2 regions of the Xanthomonas sp. NCPPB 3005 genome follow, and region 2 is predicted to be linked to the other one. Evidence: predicted binding sites of a transcription regulator. Region 2 holds the regulator's gene; the other holds the start of a gene.
What was found. Region 2 encodes FliA, which starts transcription of late flagellar genes. Its sites were predicted from a motif close to TAAAGTTTNNCNNNCNNNGGCCGATAA; they were not measured.
Positions count from the first base shown of each region.

Region 1: a site for FliA is predicted at 5,207-5,233, ahead of AB8810_RS05015 (methyl-accepting chemotaxis protein). Genes of this name have one in related genera too.

Region 1 covers NZ_CP166096.2:1,152,667-1,160,787, forward strand. Annotated here, with positions in the region: gene AB8810_RS05000 (tetratricopeptide repeat protein) at 1-1,290, shown strand, start outside; gene ggt (gamma-glutamyltransferase) at 1,427-3,142, shown strand; gene AB8810_RS05010 (BCCT family transporter) at 3,225-4,802, opposite strand; gene AB8810_RS05015 (methyl-accepting chemotaxis protein) at 5,265-7,115, shown strand; TPP riboswitch at 7,333-7,433, shown strand; gene thiC (phosphomethylpyrimidine synthase ThiC) at 7,544-8,121, shown strand, end outside.
Region 2 covers NZ_CP166096.2:2,886,535-2,894,655, forward strand. Annotated here, with positions in the region: gene flhB (flagellar biosynthesis protein FlhB) at 1-865, shown strand, start outside; gene flhA (flagellar biosynthesis protein FlhA) at 883-2,946, shown strand; gene flhF (flagellar biosynthesis protein FlhF) at 3,117-4,778, shown strand; gene AB8810_RS12555 (P-loop NTPase) at 4,765-5,649, shown strand; gene AB8810_RS12560 (RNA polymerase sigma factor FliA) at 5,646-6,395, shown strand; gene cheY (chemotaxis response regulator CheY) at 6,414-6,806, shown strand; gene AB8810_RS12570 (protein phosphatase CheZ) at 6,806-7,414, shown strand; gene AB8810_RS12575 (chemotaxis protein CheA) at 7,419-8,121, shown strand, end outside.

The DNA of each region.
Region 1 (8,121 bases), 1.7 Mb from region 2:
GCATCGCAGGCGCTCAGCGACCTGGCGGTGCTGCTGTACAACCAGGATCATGGCGATGCGGCGCTGGCCGCGGCGACCGAGGCGCTGCGCCTGGCCGAACGCAGCGAAGCGCGCGACCCCCTGGCCAAGGCGACCAATGCGTTGGGCCTGGCCTTGAGCCGTGTCGGCCGCGCCGACGAGGCGGTGGCGATGCTGCAGCGTTCGCTGGCGCTGCGCATGCAGCCGGGGGTGAAGACCGACGGCGGCCCGTCGACGGCAATGCACAACCTGGGCCAGGTGTTCAAGGCCAAGGGCGACCAAGTGCAGGCCGAGCAGTGGTACCGGCGCGCGCTGGCGCTGAAGGAACGCGAATTCGGCGTGCGCAGCGTCGACTACCTGCACAGCGCCGAAGGCCTGGCGAAGGCGCTGGCCGCGCGCGGCGCCTTGCCCGAGGCGAGCGCGCTGATGCAGCGCAACCTGGAGCTGGCGCGCGCGCTGTACGGCGCGCACAGTCCGCTGCTGGCCGATGCGGAAAACGAGCTGGCGTCGGTGTACCAGGACGCCGGCGATTTCGCCGCCGCACGCACGCACTATCTGCAGGCGCTGGCGATGCTGCCGGCGCTGGGCCTGGCGCAAAGCGTCGACCATGCGCGCTATCTCAACAACCTGGCCACGCTCGAGGAATCGCGCGGCGACCTGGCGGCGGCCGAAGACCTGTATCGGCAGTCCTGGCAGATCCGCCGCCAGCGTCTGGACGCGGACGATCCGATGACGCTCAACGCCGAAGGCAACCTCGGCCGCATGCTGATGCGCCAGGACCGGCTGGGCGAGGCCGAGCCGCTGCTGCGGCATGCCTACGCGGGCATGGCGCGGCTGTATCCCGCCGATCATCCGCGGCAACTGGTGCAGCGCCTGAGCCAGGTGGAGCTGCGCATGCGCCGCGGCGAGCTGGCGCGCGCGCAACGCGAACTGGACGCGCTGCGGCCGGCGGCCGGCTGGCCATCGACGCAGCTGCAGCGGCGCCGCGACATGTTGGCCGCGGAACTGGCGCAGCGCGCCGGCGACCGCGCCGCGGCGCTGCGCGGCTGGGAACGGGTGGTGCAGGCGAACCAGGCCGAACTGGGCAGCGCGGCGGTGCCCACCGCGATGGCGCGGGTGTCGCTGGCCGAAGCCCTGCTCGCCGTGGAGCGGCGCGACGAAGCGCGTGCGCAGCTGCAACAGGCGCGTCCGGTGCTGGTCGCGCAGCTGGCGCCGCAGGCCGAGTTGCTGCGGCGGCTGGACGCCGGGCAACAGACGCTGGCGCTGCGCTGAGCGGGCGCGCGGCGCACGCAGCGCCGATACGTGCGCGGTCGCAGGCGCTCCCGTCGAGAGGGCGGATACGCCGCCGCAGCTGCGCGCGCGGCTCCGCTCGGGTAGGGTGGCGCGGTATCCGCTGTGGGGAATGCGCATGTCCGTTTCGAAGTTTTCCGTGGCATGCCTGGCGCTCGCGCTGGGCCTGCCGTCGCTGGCCGCTGCGGCCGACCGCGTCACCGGCCAGGCGTTCGCCACGCGCTCGGAAGTGATCGCGCCGCACGCGATGGCCGCCACCTCGCAGCCGCTGGCCACGCAGATCGCGCTGGACACGATGAAGGCCGGCGGGTCGGCGGTGGATGCGGCGATCGCCGCCAACGCCGCGCTCGGACTGATGGAGCCGACCGGCAACGGCGTCGGCGGCGACCTGTTCGCGATCGTGTGGGATCCGAAGACCCACAAGCTCTACGGCTACAACGGTTCGGGCCGTTCGCCCAAATCGCTGACCCTGGCCGAGTTCCAGCGCCGCGGCTTGAAGGACATTCCGCCGACCGGGCCGCTGCCGGTGTCGGTGCCGGGCGCGGTGGACGGCTGGTTCGCGCTGCACGAGCGCTTCGGACGCCGGCCGATGGCGCAGAATCTGGCGCCGGCGATCCGCTACGCCCGCGAGGGCCACCCGGTGGCCGAGACGATCGCCTATTACTGGGACCGCTCGGTGCCGCGGCTGTCGCAGTATCCCGGCTTCAAGGAACAGTTCACCATCGACGGCCATGCGCCGCGCAAGGGCGAGCTGTGGAAGAACCCGAACCTGGCCAATACGCTGCAGCAGATCGCCGACGGCGGCCGCGACGCGTTCTACAAAGGGCCGATCGCGCGCACCATCGATGCCTATTTCAAGGCCAACGGCGGCTTCCTGAGCTACGACGACCTGGCCAGCCACCACGGCGAATGGGTCGAGCCGGTCAGCAGCAACTATCGCGGCTACGACGTGTGGGAACTGCCGCCCAACAGCCAGGGCATCGCCGCGCTGCAGATGCTCAACATCCTGGAGGGCTACGACTTCTCCAAGATCCCGTTCGGCTCGGCCGAGCACATCCACCTGTTCGCCGAGGCCAAGAAACTGGCCTTCGCCGACCGCGCGCGCTTCTACGCCGATCCGGCGTTCCAGCCGGCGCCGCTGGCCAAGCTGATTTCCAAGGACTACGCCGCGCAGCGCCGTGCGCTGATCTCGATGGACAAGGCCCTGAAGGAAGTGCAGCCGGGCACGCCGAAACAGTTGGAGGAAGGCGACACCATCTACCTGACCGTGGCCGATGCCGACGGCATGATGGTGTCGCTGATCCAGTCCAACTACCGCGGCATGGGCAGCGGCATGGCGCCGCCGGGGCTGGGCTTCATCCTGCAGGACCGCGGCGAGATGTTCGTGCTGAAGAAGGACCATCCCAACGGCTACGCGCCGGGCAAGCGCCCGTTCCAGACCATCATCCCGGCGTTCGTGACCAAGGACGGCAAGCCGTGGCTCAGCTTCGGCGTGATGGGCGGGGCGATGCAGCCGCAAGGGCATGTGCAGATCGTGATGAACCTGATCGATTTCCACATGAACCTGCAGGAAGCCGGCGATGCGCCGCGGATCCAGCACGAAGGGTCGACCGAACCGACCGGGCAGGCCACGGCGATGAGCGACGGCGGCGAGCTGAATCTGGAAACCGGGTTTTCCTACGACGCGATCCGCGCGCTGATGCGCAAGGGCCACCGCGTGATCTTCGCCGACGGCCCGTACGGCGGCTACCAGGCGATCGCGCGCGACCCGGTCAGCGGCGTGTACTACGGCGCCTCGGAAAGCCGCAAGGACGGGCAGGCCGCCGGCTACTGAGCCTGCGCCGCGGCAGTGCCGCCGTCGGCTCGCGTGCGGTAGCCGGCGCGCTGCGGCGGTGCGCGCGCCGGCGCCGGCGCGCTCACTCCTGCGCTTGCGCGCCGCCCACCTCGGTGCGGGTCTGCTCCTGCGCCGCCTGTTCGCGCGCGATCCATGCCTCGATCATGTGCCTGGCGCGTCGAGCGCGGCGGCGTTCCCGGGTGTGCTCGGCGTCCAGCACGCGGTAGAGCGAAACGATCACCAGCACCATCAGCAACGCGAACGGCAGCGCGGCGATGGTGATCATGCCCTGCAGCGCGTCCAGGCCGCCGGCCAGCAACAGGACCGCCGCGATCAGCGCCACCGCCACGCCCCAGACCAGCTTGCGCGCCAGCGGCGGGTCGCCGGCCTCGTCGGTGGACATGCTGGCCAGCACCAGTACCGCCGAGTCGGCCGAGCTGACGAAGAAGATCATCAGCAACAGCAGGGCCAGGCCGGACAGCAGCAGCGACCCCGGCAGGCTGTCGAACAGGGTGAACAGCACCGTTTCGTAGCCGTTGCCCAGCGCCTGCAGCATGTCGACGTGGCCGAACAGCTGCGACCACAGCGCGGTGCCGCCGAACACCGAGAACCACACGAAGCCGAGCAGGGTGGGAGCCAGCACCACGCCCACCACGAACTCGCGGATGCTGCGTCCGCGCGACACGCGGGCGATGAACGCGCCGACGAACGGCGCCCAGGCGATCCACCAGGCCCAGTAGAAAATGGTCCATTCGGCCACCCACTTGCTGCCGGAGAACGGCGACATGCGCAGGCTCATCGTCACCAGCTGGTTGAGATAGGAGCCCAGCGTGGTGGTGAAGGTATCGAAGATGAAGCCGGTCGGGCCCAGCACCAGCACCGCGGCCAGCAGCAGCGCGGCCAGCGCCAGGTTGAAGTTGGACAGCCACTTGATGCCGCGCTCCACGCCGCTGGCGGTGGAGGCCATGTACAGCACGAAGGCCACGGCGATGATGGCCATCTGCACGGGGATGCTCGCCTGCACGCCGAACACGCGGTGCAGGCCGGCGGCGATCTGGATCGTGCCGAAGCCCAGCGTGGTGGCGACGCCGATCGCGGTGGCCACCACCGCGGCGATGTTCACCGCCTGCCCGATCCAGCCGCGATGATGGCGGCCGATGACCGGCTGCAGCATGTCGCTGACCAGCCCGCGGCCGTTGCGGTTGTACTGGAACCAGGCCATCGCCAGGCCGATCAGCGCATAGATCGCCCAGGGATGCAGGCCCCAGTGGAAGAACGCGTAGCGCATCGACGCGCGCGCCGCCTCCATGCTTTGCGGCGGCAAGCCTTCCGGCGGCTTGAGGAAGTGCGAGATCGGCTCGGCCGCACCCCAGAACACCAGGCCGATGCCCATGCCGGCGGCGAACAGCATCGACAGCCAGCTGGCGCGGGAGAAGTCCGGCTCGGCATCCTCGCCGCCGATGCGCAGATGGCCGAAGCGGCCGAAGGCCAGATACAGCATGAAGGCCAGCGTCAGGAACACCACCAGCAGGTACATCCAGCCGGCGCCGCGGATGACCTGGAGCAGCGTCGCTTGCACCACGTCGTTGAACGGGCCGGGCGCGATGCCCGCGATCAGCACCAGCAAGGCCACCAGCGCGATGGAAATACGGAACACCATGGAGCAGCGTCTCCGGGCAAGGGGTCGAGGGGGAGCGCGCCGGCCTTGCAGCGATGCGCAAGGGCAGGCGGCACGCGGCGGTTGCCGGTCCGGAATCGCTGCAGCGGCAGCGAAGCGGCGGTCACTAACGAGGCCGGCAACGATACCGGGCGCATCGTCACGGTACCGTTATGGTGCGCTGCGGCCGGTGCCGGAGCGGTGCGGATGCAAGGTTCTTTCCTTCAGGCAAACCAGGCCACACCGCACGCAGCCGGGTCCGCCGCGTCCCACGCACTCGGCGCCGGCTCCCTTCACGACGCTGTCCGCGCCCATCGGCTGTGATTCTCGCCATCGTGGCGCGGCCATCGGCACCTGATTCCGCCAAAGCCCGGACATGACGCCGATCCCGGTTGCGCATGTCTCCGCTCAGGTTGCACGGCGGCGGCCGATACCATGGCGGAAGAATTCCTGGAGGGGAAGACGATGTCGTTGTTCACACGCGGTCCGAACGCCGATGCCGGACATGCCGCAGCCCTGCCGGACGCACCGGTGGCGTTGCTGCGGTTGGACCCGCAAGGCCGGGTCTGCGCCGCCAATCGTGCCGCGCTGGACCTGCTCGGGGTGCACGCGGAGGCCGTGCTCGGCGAACCCAGCGAAGCGGTGTGGGGCCTGCCGCTGGCGTCGCTGGTCGGTGCGGAAGGCAGCTGGCTGGCGTCGGACGCCGATCCGGCGCGGCGCGTGCGCTATCAACGCGATCGCGACGGCGACGGTTGGCTGCTGTCGCTGCCGCATGCGGAAACCGCCGCGCTGCTGCGCGACGTCGCCCTGCTCGGCGCCGGGCAGGCGCAAGACGCCATCAGTCCGGCGCTGCAGGCGCTGGCGCAGCGGCTGCAGGCCGGTGCGCAGGCGCAGGCCTTGCTGGACCGGGTCGGCGAGCGCCTGACCGGGTGCGATCTGGACCTGGGACTGAGCACGCCGCTGTCCGCGCAGGAAACCGAGGCGATGGCCGGGCGGCGCCTGTCGGCCGGCTTCGGCAATCTGGCCGAGGCGATCCGCCAGGCGGTGGCGCTGTCGTTGCAGATCGCCGCCGACGTGCCGCACGTGGTCGCCGAGAACGAGGAACTGGCGCAGCAATCGCAGACCCAGATGGAGGCGCTGCAGACGGTGGTGGCGACCACCCGGCGGCTGCTGCAGGGCCTGCATGAGATGGACCAGGAGCTGCGCGCGGTGATCGCGGTGGCGGCCAGCGCCGACGACAGCGCGCGCCAGGGCGTGGAAGCGGCGCGTGCGCTGGGCCAGGCGATGCGCGAAGTGGAGCGGCGTTCGGCGCGCGCCACCGAGGTCATCGAGGTGATCGACGCGGTCGCGTTCCAGACCAACATCCTGTCGATCAACGCCAGCATCGAGGCGGTGCACGCCGGCGCCGCCGGGCGCGGCTTCGCCGTGGTCGCCAGCGAGATCCGGCGCCTGGCCGAACGCGCCGCCGCCGCTGCGCGCGACGTGCGCGTCATCATCGGCGAGACCGGCAGCGCCTTGCACGACAGCGCCGCCTCGGCGCAGCGCACCGAGCAGGTGCTCGGCGGCATCGGCCAACTGCTCGGCCGCGCCAGTGCGGCGATGGAAACCGTGGCCACCCGCGTCGCCGCGCAAGGCGAAGAGATCGGCGGCATCGATCGCGCGGTCGAGCACGTGGTCGGGCTCAGCCGCAGCAACCTGGAGCATGTCGCGCGCGTGGTCGAGCGCAGCGCGGCGCTGGCCGCAGGCAGCACCACGCTGCACGACTGCGTGGGCCTGTTCCGCTTGCCGTCCGATCCGATGCAGCAGCCGCGGCACGCGCGCATCCGCGAACTGGCCACGGCGACCGCCGGCAGGATCGGGCAGGCGCTGGCCGATGCGGTCGCACGCGGCCGCATCGGCGAGGACGCGCTGTTTTCCACCGACTACACGCCGATCGCGGGCATCGATCCGCCCAAGTACCGCACCGCTTTCGATGCGTTGTGCGACGAACTGCTGCCGCCGCTGCAGGAACCGTTGCTGGCTGCGCATCCGTGGATCGTGTTCGCGATCTGCGCCAATCCGGACGGCTACGTGCCGACCCACAACCTGCGCTTCAGCCAGCCGCTGAGCGGCGACCGCGCCCGCGATCTGGTCGGCAACCGCACCAAGCGCATGTTCACCGATCGGGTCGGGCGCAGCGTCGGCCGCCATACCCAGCCCTATCTGTTGCAGGTGTATCGGCGCGACACCGGGCAGATCCTGTTCGACCTGTCGGTGCCGGTGCACGTGCGCGGCCGCCACTGGGGCGGGCTGCGCGTGGCCTACGTGCTGGAATGAGCGTCGCGGCGAACGCCGCACAAAAAAACGCCACCGGGGTGAGCCGGCGGCAGGGAGAGAGAGACGTCGTTCTTGTGGGACCCAGGCTAGGCCCGGTATTTCGCCGGGGTTTGCCGCAATGGCGTGCGCGCGTGCCGGCGCTGACAAGAAGCGGATCCGGTTGTGCACCGATTCAGCTGCGCGCGGTTGGCTGCGGCCGCGGAAACGGGTCTAATAGCCGCAGAAGCGGGGGTACCGTCGGCGCAGGCCGCGGTTGAGACAGTCCCTTCGAACCTGATCCGGTTGATACCGGCGTAGGGAAGCTTCGCAAGCCTGGTCCGTGCGCCGTTCGCGCCGGGCCGTGCCCGCGCCGCCGCTTCGTCCGTGATGCGAGTTCGCTCGCAACCGCCTGCACTCCCTGCAGGCTCTCAGAAATAGGACGAATGCCGATGAATGCCGTACCCAGCCCGTTGCTGCAGCAGGCCGATACCCTGTCCGAGTCGGTGACCCGGCCGATCCCCGGTTCGCGCAAGATCTTCGTGCCAGGCTCGCGTCCCGACCTGCGCGTGCCGATGCGCGAGATCCAGCTGACCCGCACCCCGACCCTGTTCGGCGGCGAAGACAATCCGCCGGTCACCGTGTACGACACCTCCGGGCCGTACACCGATCCGGACGCGACCATCGACCTGCGCGCCGGCCTGGCGCCGCTGCGCGCGCGCTGGATCGCCGAACGCGGCGACACCGCGGCGCTGGCCCAGCTCAGCTCCGATTTCGGCCGCGGCCGCGAGCACAACGCGCGGCTGGACGCGGTGCGCTTCCCGGCCCGGCACCTGCCGCGACGCGCGCTGGCCGGCGCCAACGTCACCCAGATGCACTACGCGCGCCGCGGCATCGTCACCCCGGAGATGGAGTTCGTCGCGATCCGCGAGAACCAGCGGCTGGAGGCGGTGCGCGATGCGCTGCTGCGCCAGCAGCATCCCGGCGAGGCGTTCGGCGCCAGCATCCAGCACGTCATCACCCCCGAGTT
Region 2 (8,121 bases):
GCTGCTGTGGGTGACCCTGCCGCTGGTCGGCATCTGCGTGGCGGCCGGCTTCGTCGCGCCGATCCTGATGGGCAGCCTGCGCTTCTCCGGGGCGGCGCTGATCCCCAAGTTCGAGCGGCTCAACCCGATGGCCGGACTGACCCGGCTGTACGGCCCGGAAAGCCTGGCCGAACTGTTCAAGTCGATGCTGCGCATGGGCTTCGTCGGCGGCGCCGCCGCGCTGTGCATCTCCAACAACGTCGACGGCCTGCGCAGCCTGATGCGGCAACCGCTGGAGACCGCCATCGGCGACGGCTTGGGCTTCACCCTGCACCTGCTGCTGTATACCGCCGGCGCGCTGGCGCTGCTGGCGGCGATCGACGCGCCGTACCAGAAGTGGAACTACACCCGCAAACTGATGATGACCCGCGACGAAGTGCGCCGGGAAATGAAGGAGAGCGAGGGCAGCCCGGAGGTCAAGGGCCGCATCCGGCAGATGCAGATGCAGCTGTCGCAGCGGCGGATGATGGAGGCGGTGCCCAGCGCCGACGTGGTGGTGGTCAACCCCACCCACTACGCGGTGGCGCTGAAATACGAGAGCGGCCGCATGCGCGCCCCGACCGTGGTCGCCAAGGGCGTGGACGAACTGGCCTTCCGCATCCGCGAGATCGGCGAGCAGCACCGCGTCGCAGTGGTGTCTGCGCCACCTTTGGCACGCGCCTTGTATCGGGAAGGGCAACTCGGCAAGGAAATTCCCGTGAGACTGTATTCGGCGGTGGCCCAGATCCTCTCCTACGTCTACCAGCTGCGCTCCTGGCGCAGCGGGCCGATGCCGCCGTTGCCGCCGCTGGAGGTCGATGAATTCGCCCCGGGGAGCAAGCCGTGAGCCAGCCTGCCGCGCAGATGAACACGCGCAAGATGATGGACATGATCAAGCACGGCCTGGGCGCGCCGGTGATCGTGATGGCGATGCTGGCGATGGTCGTGGTGCCGCTGGCCGCGCCGGTGCTGGATGCGCTGTTCACCTTCAACATCGCGATCTCGCTGATGGTGCTGCTGGCGGTGGTCTACGTGAAGCGGCCGCTGGAGTTCAGCATCTTCCCGATCGTGCTGCTGATGACCACGATGCTGCGCCTGGCGCTGAACGTGGCCTCCACCCGCGTGATCCTGATCAACGGCCAGGACGGCCACGGCGCCGCCGGCAAGGTCATCGAGGCGTTCGGCGAGTTCGTGATCGGCGGCAACTACGCGGTCGGCATCGTGGTGTTCGCGATCCTGACCATCATCAACTTCGTGGTCATCACCAAGGGCGCCGGGCGCGTGTCGGAAGTGACCGCGCGCTTCATCCTCGACGCCATGCCCGGCAAGCAGATGGCGATCGACGCCGACCTCAACGCCGGCCTGCTGACCCGCGAGGAAGCCAAGGCCCGGCGCGAGGAGGTGCGCGAGGAAGCGGACTTCTACGGTTCGATGGACGGCGCCAGCAAGTTCATCCGCGGCGATGCCATCGCCGGCATCCTGATCCTGTTCATCAACCTGATCGGCGGCATGGCGGTCGGCGTCCTGCAGCACGGCATGCCGGTGGCGCAGGCCGCGTCCACCTACACCCTGCTGTCGATCGGCGACGGCCTGGTGGCGCAGCTGCCGGCGCTGCTGGTGTCCTCGGCGGTGGCGATGCTGGTCACCCGCGCCTCGCGCTCGCAGGACATGGGCGCCTCGATGATGGGCCAGGTGTTCGGCCAGCACAAAGCGCTGGCGGTGGCCGCGGCGATCCTGGGCCTGGTCGGCCTGGTCCCGGGCATGCCCAACGTCGCTTTCTTGACGCTGGCGCTGATCCTGGGCCTGCTGGCCTGGAAGATGTGGAAGCGCAGCCTGCTGCCGGAAGAAGCCAAGCCGGATCCGGCGCAGCAGGCGGCCAGCGCCGGCGCGCAGGCCAACGCCGAACTGGGCTGGGACGAACTGCGCCCGATCGATCCGCTGGGCCTGGAGGTCGGCTACCGGCTGATCCCGCTGGTGGACAAGGCCCAGGGCGGCGAACTGATGGCGCGGATCAAGGGCGTGCGCCGCAAGCTGACCCAGGACATCGGCTTCCTGATCCCGCCGGTGCACATCCGCGACAACCTGGAGCTGCCGGCCAACGCCTACCGCCTGCTGGTGCACGGGGTGCCGGTGGCCACCGCCGACATCCACCCCGATCGCGAACTGGCGCTGGACCCGGGCGGCGCGCTGGGCAAGATCGACGGCATCGCCGGCAAGGACCCCGCGTTCGGCCTGGACGCGATCTGGATCCAGCCGCACCAGCGCGCCCAGGCCGAGACCATGGGCTACACCGTGGTCGACCCGGCCACCGTGATCGCCACCCACCTGTCGCACCTGATCCGCGAGCACGCCCCGGAACTGCTCGGCCACGAAGAGGTGCAGCAGCTGCTGGCCACCCTGGCCAAGAGCGCGCCGAAGCTGGTCGAGGACCTCACCCCGAAGGCGCTGCCGCTGTCGGTGGTGGTGCGCGTGCTGCAGAACCTGCTGATCGAGAAGATTCCGGTGCGGCAGCTGCGCAAGATCGTCGAGGCGCTGGTCGAGCACGCCCCGCAGAGTCAGGAACCCGGCGCGTTGACCGCGGCGGTGCGCAATGCGCTGGGCCGTTTCATCGTCCAGGAAATCGCCGGAATGTCGGCGGAGCTGCCGGTGTTCACCCTGGCCCCGCAATTGGAACGTGTCTTGCAAGACTCTACCCAAGGCAACGGTGCCGCGCTGGAACCCGGCCTGGCCGAGCGACTGCACCAGAGCCTGGCCGAATGCGTCAGCAAGCAGGAAGCCCGCAACGAACCGGCGGTGGTGCTGGTCCCGGCGCAAGTCCGCGCCGCGCTGGCCAGGCTGGTCCGCCACAGCGTCCCCTCGCTGTCGGTGCTGTCCTACAGCGAGGTACCGGAAGACAAGCGGCTGAAGCTGGTCGGGACGATCAGCTGAGGTGACGGGAATCGGGAACAGGGAATGGGGAATCGCAACATCGTCCCCGCAGCGGAGAGAGCAATGAGCAAGACCACAGCAACCAGCACCAGGCATCGCGGCCCGCCAGACACCGGCGCAGGCATCGCATCCATTCCCCATTCCCGATTCACTATTCCCGGCGTTCACCCATGAAGATCAAACGCTTCGTAGCCCCCGACATGCGCACCGCGTTCCGCATGGTCCGCGACGAGCACGGTCCGGATGCGGTGATCCTGTCCAACCGGCGCACCGACGAGGGCATCGAGATCGTCGCCGCCAGCAACTACGACGAAGCCCTGGTGCAGCAGGCGCTGGACGCGGCGCGTCCGGAAGAGGCGGCGCCGCGGCTGCAGGTGTCGGCCGCCAATCCGGCGCCGCGTGCGGCCAAGGCCGCCGCCAACCCGGCGATGGCGATGATGGCCGCGATCAGCGAGCGCCGCGCCCCGGCCGCCGCCATGGCCGGCGCCGGCAGCAGCGCGAGCGTGGCGCAGGCCGCGCCGGCGCGGCCGCTGACCCAGCCCGCCGCGATCGCCGCCTCGGCGATGCCCGCAGGCACCGCGCCGGCGCCGAGCCGCCCCGCCGCCGCGCCGCGGGCCCCTGCCCCGGCCCAGCCAGCCGCCCCCTTCGCCGAATTCCGCATTCCCGAGGACGTGTTCCGCAACGCACCGATCAGCGTGCCGATGCCCAGCCCGTTCGCCGCCCCGGCCGCCGCTGCCAGCGCCGCCGCGATCGCCGCCGACGTGCCGGCCTGGCTCGAGGACATCGCCGCCGTGTCGCTGACCCCGGCCGCCGCGCCGGGCGCCGCGAACGTGGTGCCGCTGCCGGCCGCGGCGCCGGCGGCCAGCGCCGGGATCCCGGCGCCGCCGACGCTGGCGCCGGTGGCGAGCTTCCCCGGCGTGCAGAACGACGAACAATTGACTCAGCTGCGCGACGAACTGGCGCTGATGCGGCAGATGATCGAGCGCGAGATGAACCGGCTCACCGACGAACGCCTGCGCGGCTCGCCGGTGCGCGCCCAGGCGCTGGAGCTGATGGACGACTACGGCTTCGACAGCGGCCTGACCCGCGACGTGGTGATGCAGATCCCCGCCGACCTGGAACTGCACCGCGGCCGCGGGCTGATGCTGGGGCTGCTGTCCAAGCGCCTGCCGATTGCCCCGCTGGACCCGATCGAGGAAGGCGGCGTGATCGCCCTGATCGGCCCCACCGGCGCCGGCAAGACCACCACCATCGCCAAGCTGGCCTCGCGCTTCCTGGAGCGCCACGCCGCCCGCGACGTGGCCCTGGTCACCACCGACACCATCCGCGTCGGCGGCCGCGAACAGCTGCACAGCTACGGCCGCCAGCTCGGCATCGCCGTGCACGAGGCCGACAGCGACGCCGCCCTGCAGCAGCTGCTGGAGCGCCTGCGCGACTACAAGCTGGTGCTGATCGACACCGCCGGCATGGGCCAGCGCGACCGCGCCCTGGCCGCACAGCTGCACTGGCTGCGCGCCTCGCGAGTGGTCCGGTCCTTGCTAGTACTCCCTGCCAACGCTCATTTCTCCGACCTGGACGAGGTGGTGCGCCGGTTTGCCGGCGCCGATCCGCAGGGGGTGATCTTGACCAAGCTGGATGAAACCGGGCGGTTTGGCAGTGCCCTGTCGGTGGTCGCGGACCACCGGCTTCCCATCACCTGGGTGACCGATGGTCAGCGCGTGCCGGACGACCTGCACCGCGCCAACGCCGCCAGCCTGGTATTGCGCCTTGAAGATTTGCGGCGCGCTGCCGATAAGCCCTGTACTCCGGAGCAGAACCATGCCGTCGCGTGATTACGCCAATCTGACCAATGCCTTCCCCCTGTCGGCAACGCGCAGCGAACCGCTCGGCCCGGTGCGCACGATCGCCGTGACCGGCGGCAAGGGCGGCGTCGGCAAGACCAACATCTCGGTCAACCTGTCGATGGCGCTGGCCGATATGGGCAAGCGCACCCTGCTGCTGGACGCCGACCTCGGCCTGGCCAACGTCGACGTGCTGCTCGGGCTGACCCCCAAGTTCACCCTGGCCGACCTGGTCGCCGGGCGCTGCACCCTGGAAGAGGTGCTGATCGACATGCCCAACGGGCTGATGGTGGTGCCCGCCGCCTCCGGTCGCCGGCACATGGCCGAGCTGCCGCCGGCCCAGCACGTCGGCCTGGTCAACGTGTTCTCCGAGCTCAAGCGCGAGCTGGACGTGATGATCATCGACACCGCCGCCGGCATCACCGACAGCGTGCTGACCTTCTGCCAGGCCGCGCAGGACGCGGTGGTGGTGGTCTGCGACGAGCCGGCCTCGATCACCGACGCCTACGCGCTGATCAAGGTGCTGTCGCGCGAACGCGGCGTGGACCGGGTGCAGATCGTCGCCAACATGGTCCGCGACCTCAACGAAGGCCGCCTGCTGTACGACAAGCTGAGCCGGGTGTGCGAGAAGTTCCTCGGCGACGTGTCGCTGAACTACCTGGGCTGCGTGCCGCAGGACGACTGGCTGCGCCTGGCGGTGCAGCGCCAGCAGCCGGTGGTCAAGGCCTACCCGTCCAGCCCGTCGGCGCAGGCGATCGCCGAGATCGCCCGCCGCACCTCGCGCTGGCAGGCCCCGACCGTGCCGCGCGGCAACGTCGAGTTCTTCGTCGAACGGATCATCCAGCGGGGGGTCGCCGCATGAACGCCGCCGCCCAGTACCGCGCCGTGCAGCGCAACAGTTCCAACGACTACATCGCCCAGCATTCGGACCTGGTGCGGCGCATCGCCCACCACCTGGCGGCGCGGCTGCCGGCCAGCGTCGAGATCGACGACCTGATCCAGGCCGGCATGATCGGCCTGATCGAGGCCTCGCGCAGCTACGACGCCGACCAGGGCGCCTCGTTCGAGACCTACGCCTCGATCCGCATCCGCGGCTCGATGATCGACGAGATCCGCCGCGGCGACTGGGTGCCGCGTTCGGTGCACCGCCGCGCCCGCGACGCCGCCTCGGCGATCCGCAAGATCGAGCAGAGCACCGGCCGCGCCGCCGCCGCCAACGAAGTGGCCGCGGCGATGGACATGCCGCTTCCCGAATACCTGCGATTGATGGAAGATGCCGCGCGCGGCCAGGTGCTGAGCCTGGAGTCGCGGGTCGAAGACCACGGCGAGCTGGACACCATCGCCAAGGGCGGGCCCAATCCGCAGCAGATGCTGGAGCGCAGCGAGTTCGGGCGCGAACTGGGCAAGGCGATCGCGCAGCTGCCCGAGCGCGAGCAGCTGGTACTGTCGCTGTACTACGAACAAGAATTGAACTTGAAGGAAATCGGCGCGGTGCTCGGTGTCAGCGAGTCGCGCGTCTGCCAGATCCACGGCCAGGCCACGGTACGCTTGCGCGGACGCTTGAAAGCGTTCGAAGCGGCGGACGCCGGCCTGGAAGACGAAGAATAAGACCCAAGGGAGTTAGCGGTGAACAAGAACATGCGGATTTTGATCGTGGACGATTTCTCGACGATGCGGCGCATCGTCAAGAATCTGCTCGGCGATCTGGGCTTCACCAACACTGCAGAGGCCGAAGACGGCAACAGTGCGCTGGCGGCACTGCGCTCGGCACCGTTCGAGTTCGTGGTCACCGACTGGAACATGCCCGGCATGACCGGCATCGACCTGCTGCGCAACATCCGTGCCGACGACAAGCTCAAGCACCTGCCGGTGCTGATGGTGACCGCCGAGGCCAAGCGCGAGCAGATCATCGAGGCGGCGCAGTGCGGCGTGAACGGCTACATCATCAAGCCGTTCACCGCGCAGACGCTGCAGGAGAAGCTGGGCAAGATCTTCGAACGCCTTGGAGCGACCGCCTGATGCAAGCCACCGCCGAACGCAGCGCCCTGATCGAACGCCTGCAAGGTGCGCTGGACGCACTGGAGCGCGGCGACGAAACCGCCTGGCGCAAGGAAATCGACACGCTCGCCGCGTGGCGCACGCGGCCGATGATGCAGGGCCTGAGCCGGCTGGCGCGCGACCTGGGCCAGGCGCTCGGCGAGCTGCCCACCATCCCCTCCGAAGCCGGCGAGCTGGACGACGCCTGCTCGCGCCTGGACCACGTGGTGGCGATGACCGAACAGGCCAGTCACCGCACCCTGGACCTGGCCGAGGAATGCCGCGCGCTGGCCGACCAGCTGCGCGCCGGCGGCCTGACCGGCGACCAGGGCGAGATCCTCGACAAGATCCGCCACAACCTCACCGAGATGGCCCTGGCGCAGAGCTTCCAGGACCTGACCGGGCAGATCATCCGCCGCGTGGCGACCATCGTGCGCCGCGTGCACGAGGGCTTCGGCGCGCTCGGCCTGCCGCCGAAGGAAGACAAGAAGCCCGACGGCAGCCTGGCCGGCCCGGCGCTGGCCGGGCTGGACCGCCACGGCGTGTCGCAGAACGACGCCGACGACCTGCTGTCCGGACTGGGGCTGTAATCCGATGAGCGCCGTGCCCGACGACATCGCTGCCGACTTCATCATCGAGGCCCAGGAAATCCTGGACCGGCTCGGCGAGCAGTTGGTGTCGCTGGAGCAGGCGCCAGAGGACAGCGACCAGCTCAACGCGGTGTTCCGCGGTTTCCACACGCTCAAGGGCGGCGCCGGGTTCCTGGCGATCACCCCGATGGTCGAGCTGTGCCACGCCGCCGAGGACACCCTGGGCCAGGCCCGTGCCGGCCAGGCCACCCTGCAGGCGCGGCACTTCGACGCCGCGCAGCAGTCGCTGGACTACCTGCAATCGATGCTCGACGCGTTCGGCAGCGGCAGCGAACCGCCGCGCGCGCCGCAACAGCTGATCGCGCAGTTCGCCACCAGCGGCGAAGAGACCGCCGCGCCCAGCGCCAAGGCCGCCGTCGCCGCGCCGCCGCCCGCCGCAGGCGGCAACGGCGACATGATCGACGACGACGAATTCGAAGCGTTGCTCGACCAGTTGCACGGCGGTGCCGCGCCGGCCGCGCTGCCGGTGCCGGCCGCCGCGCCGCGGCCGGCGCCCAGCGCCAAGCCCGCCGCTGCGCCCGGCAAGGCCGCAGAACCCGAACACACCGTGCGCGTGGACACCAAGCGCCTGGACGCGATCGTCAACCTGATCGGCGAACTGGTGCTGTCGCGCAACCGGCTCAAGACCCTGCGCGTGCGCCTGCGCG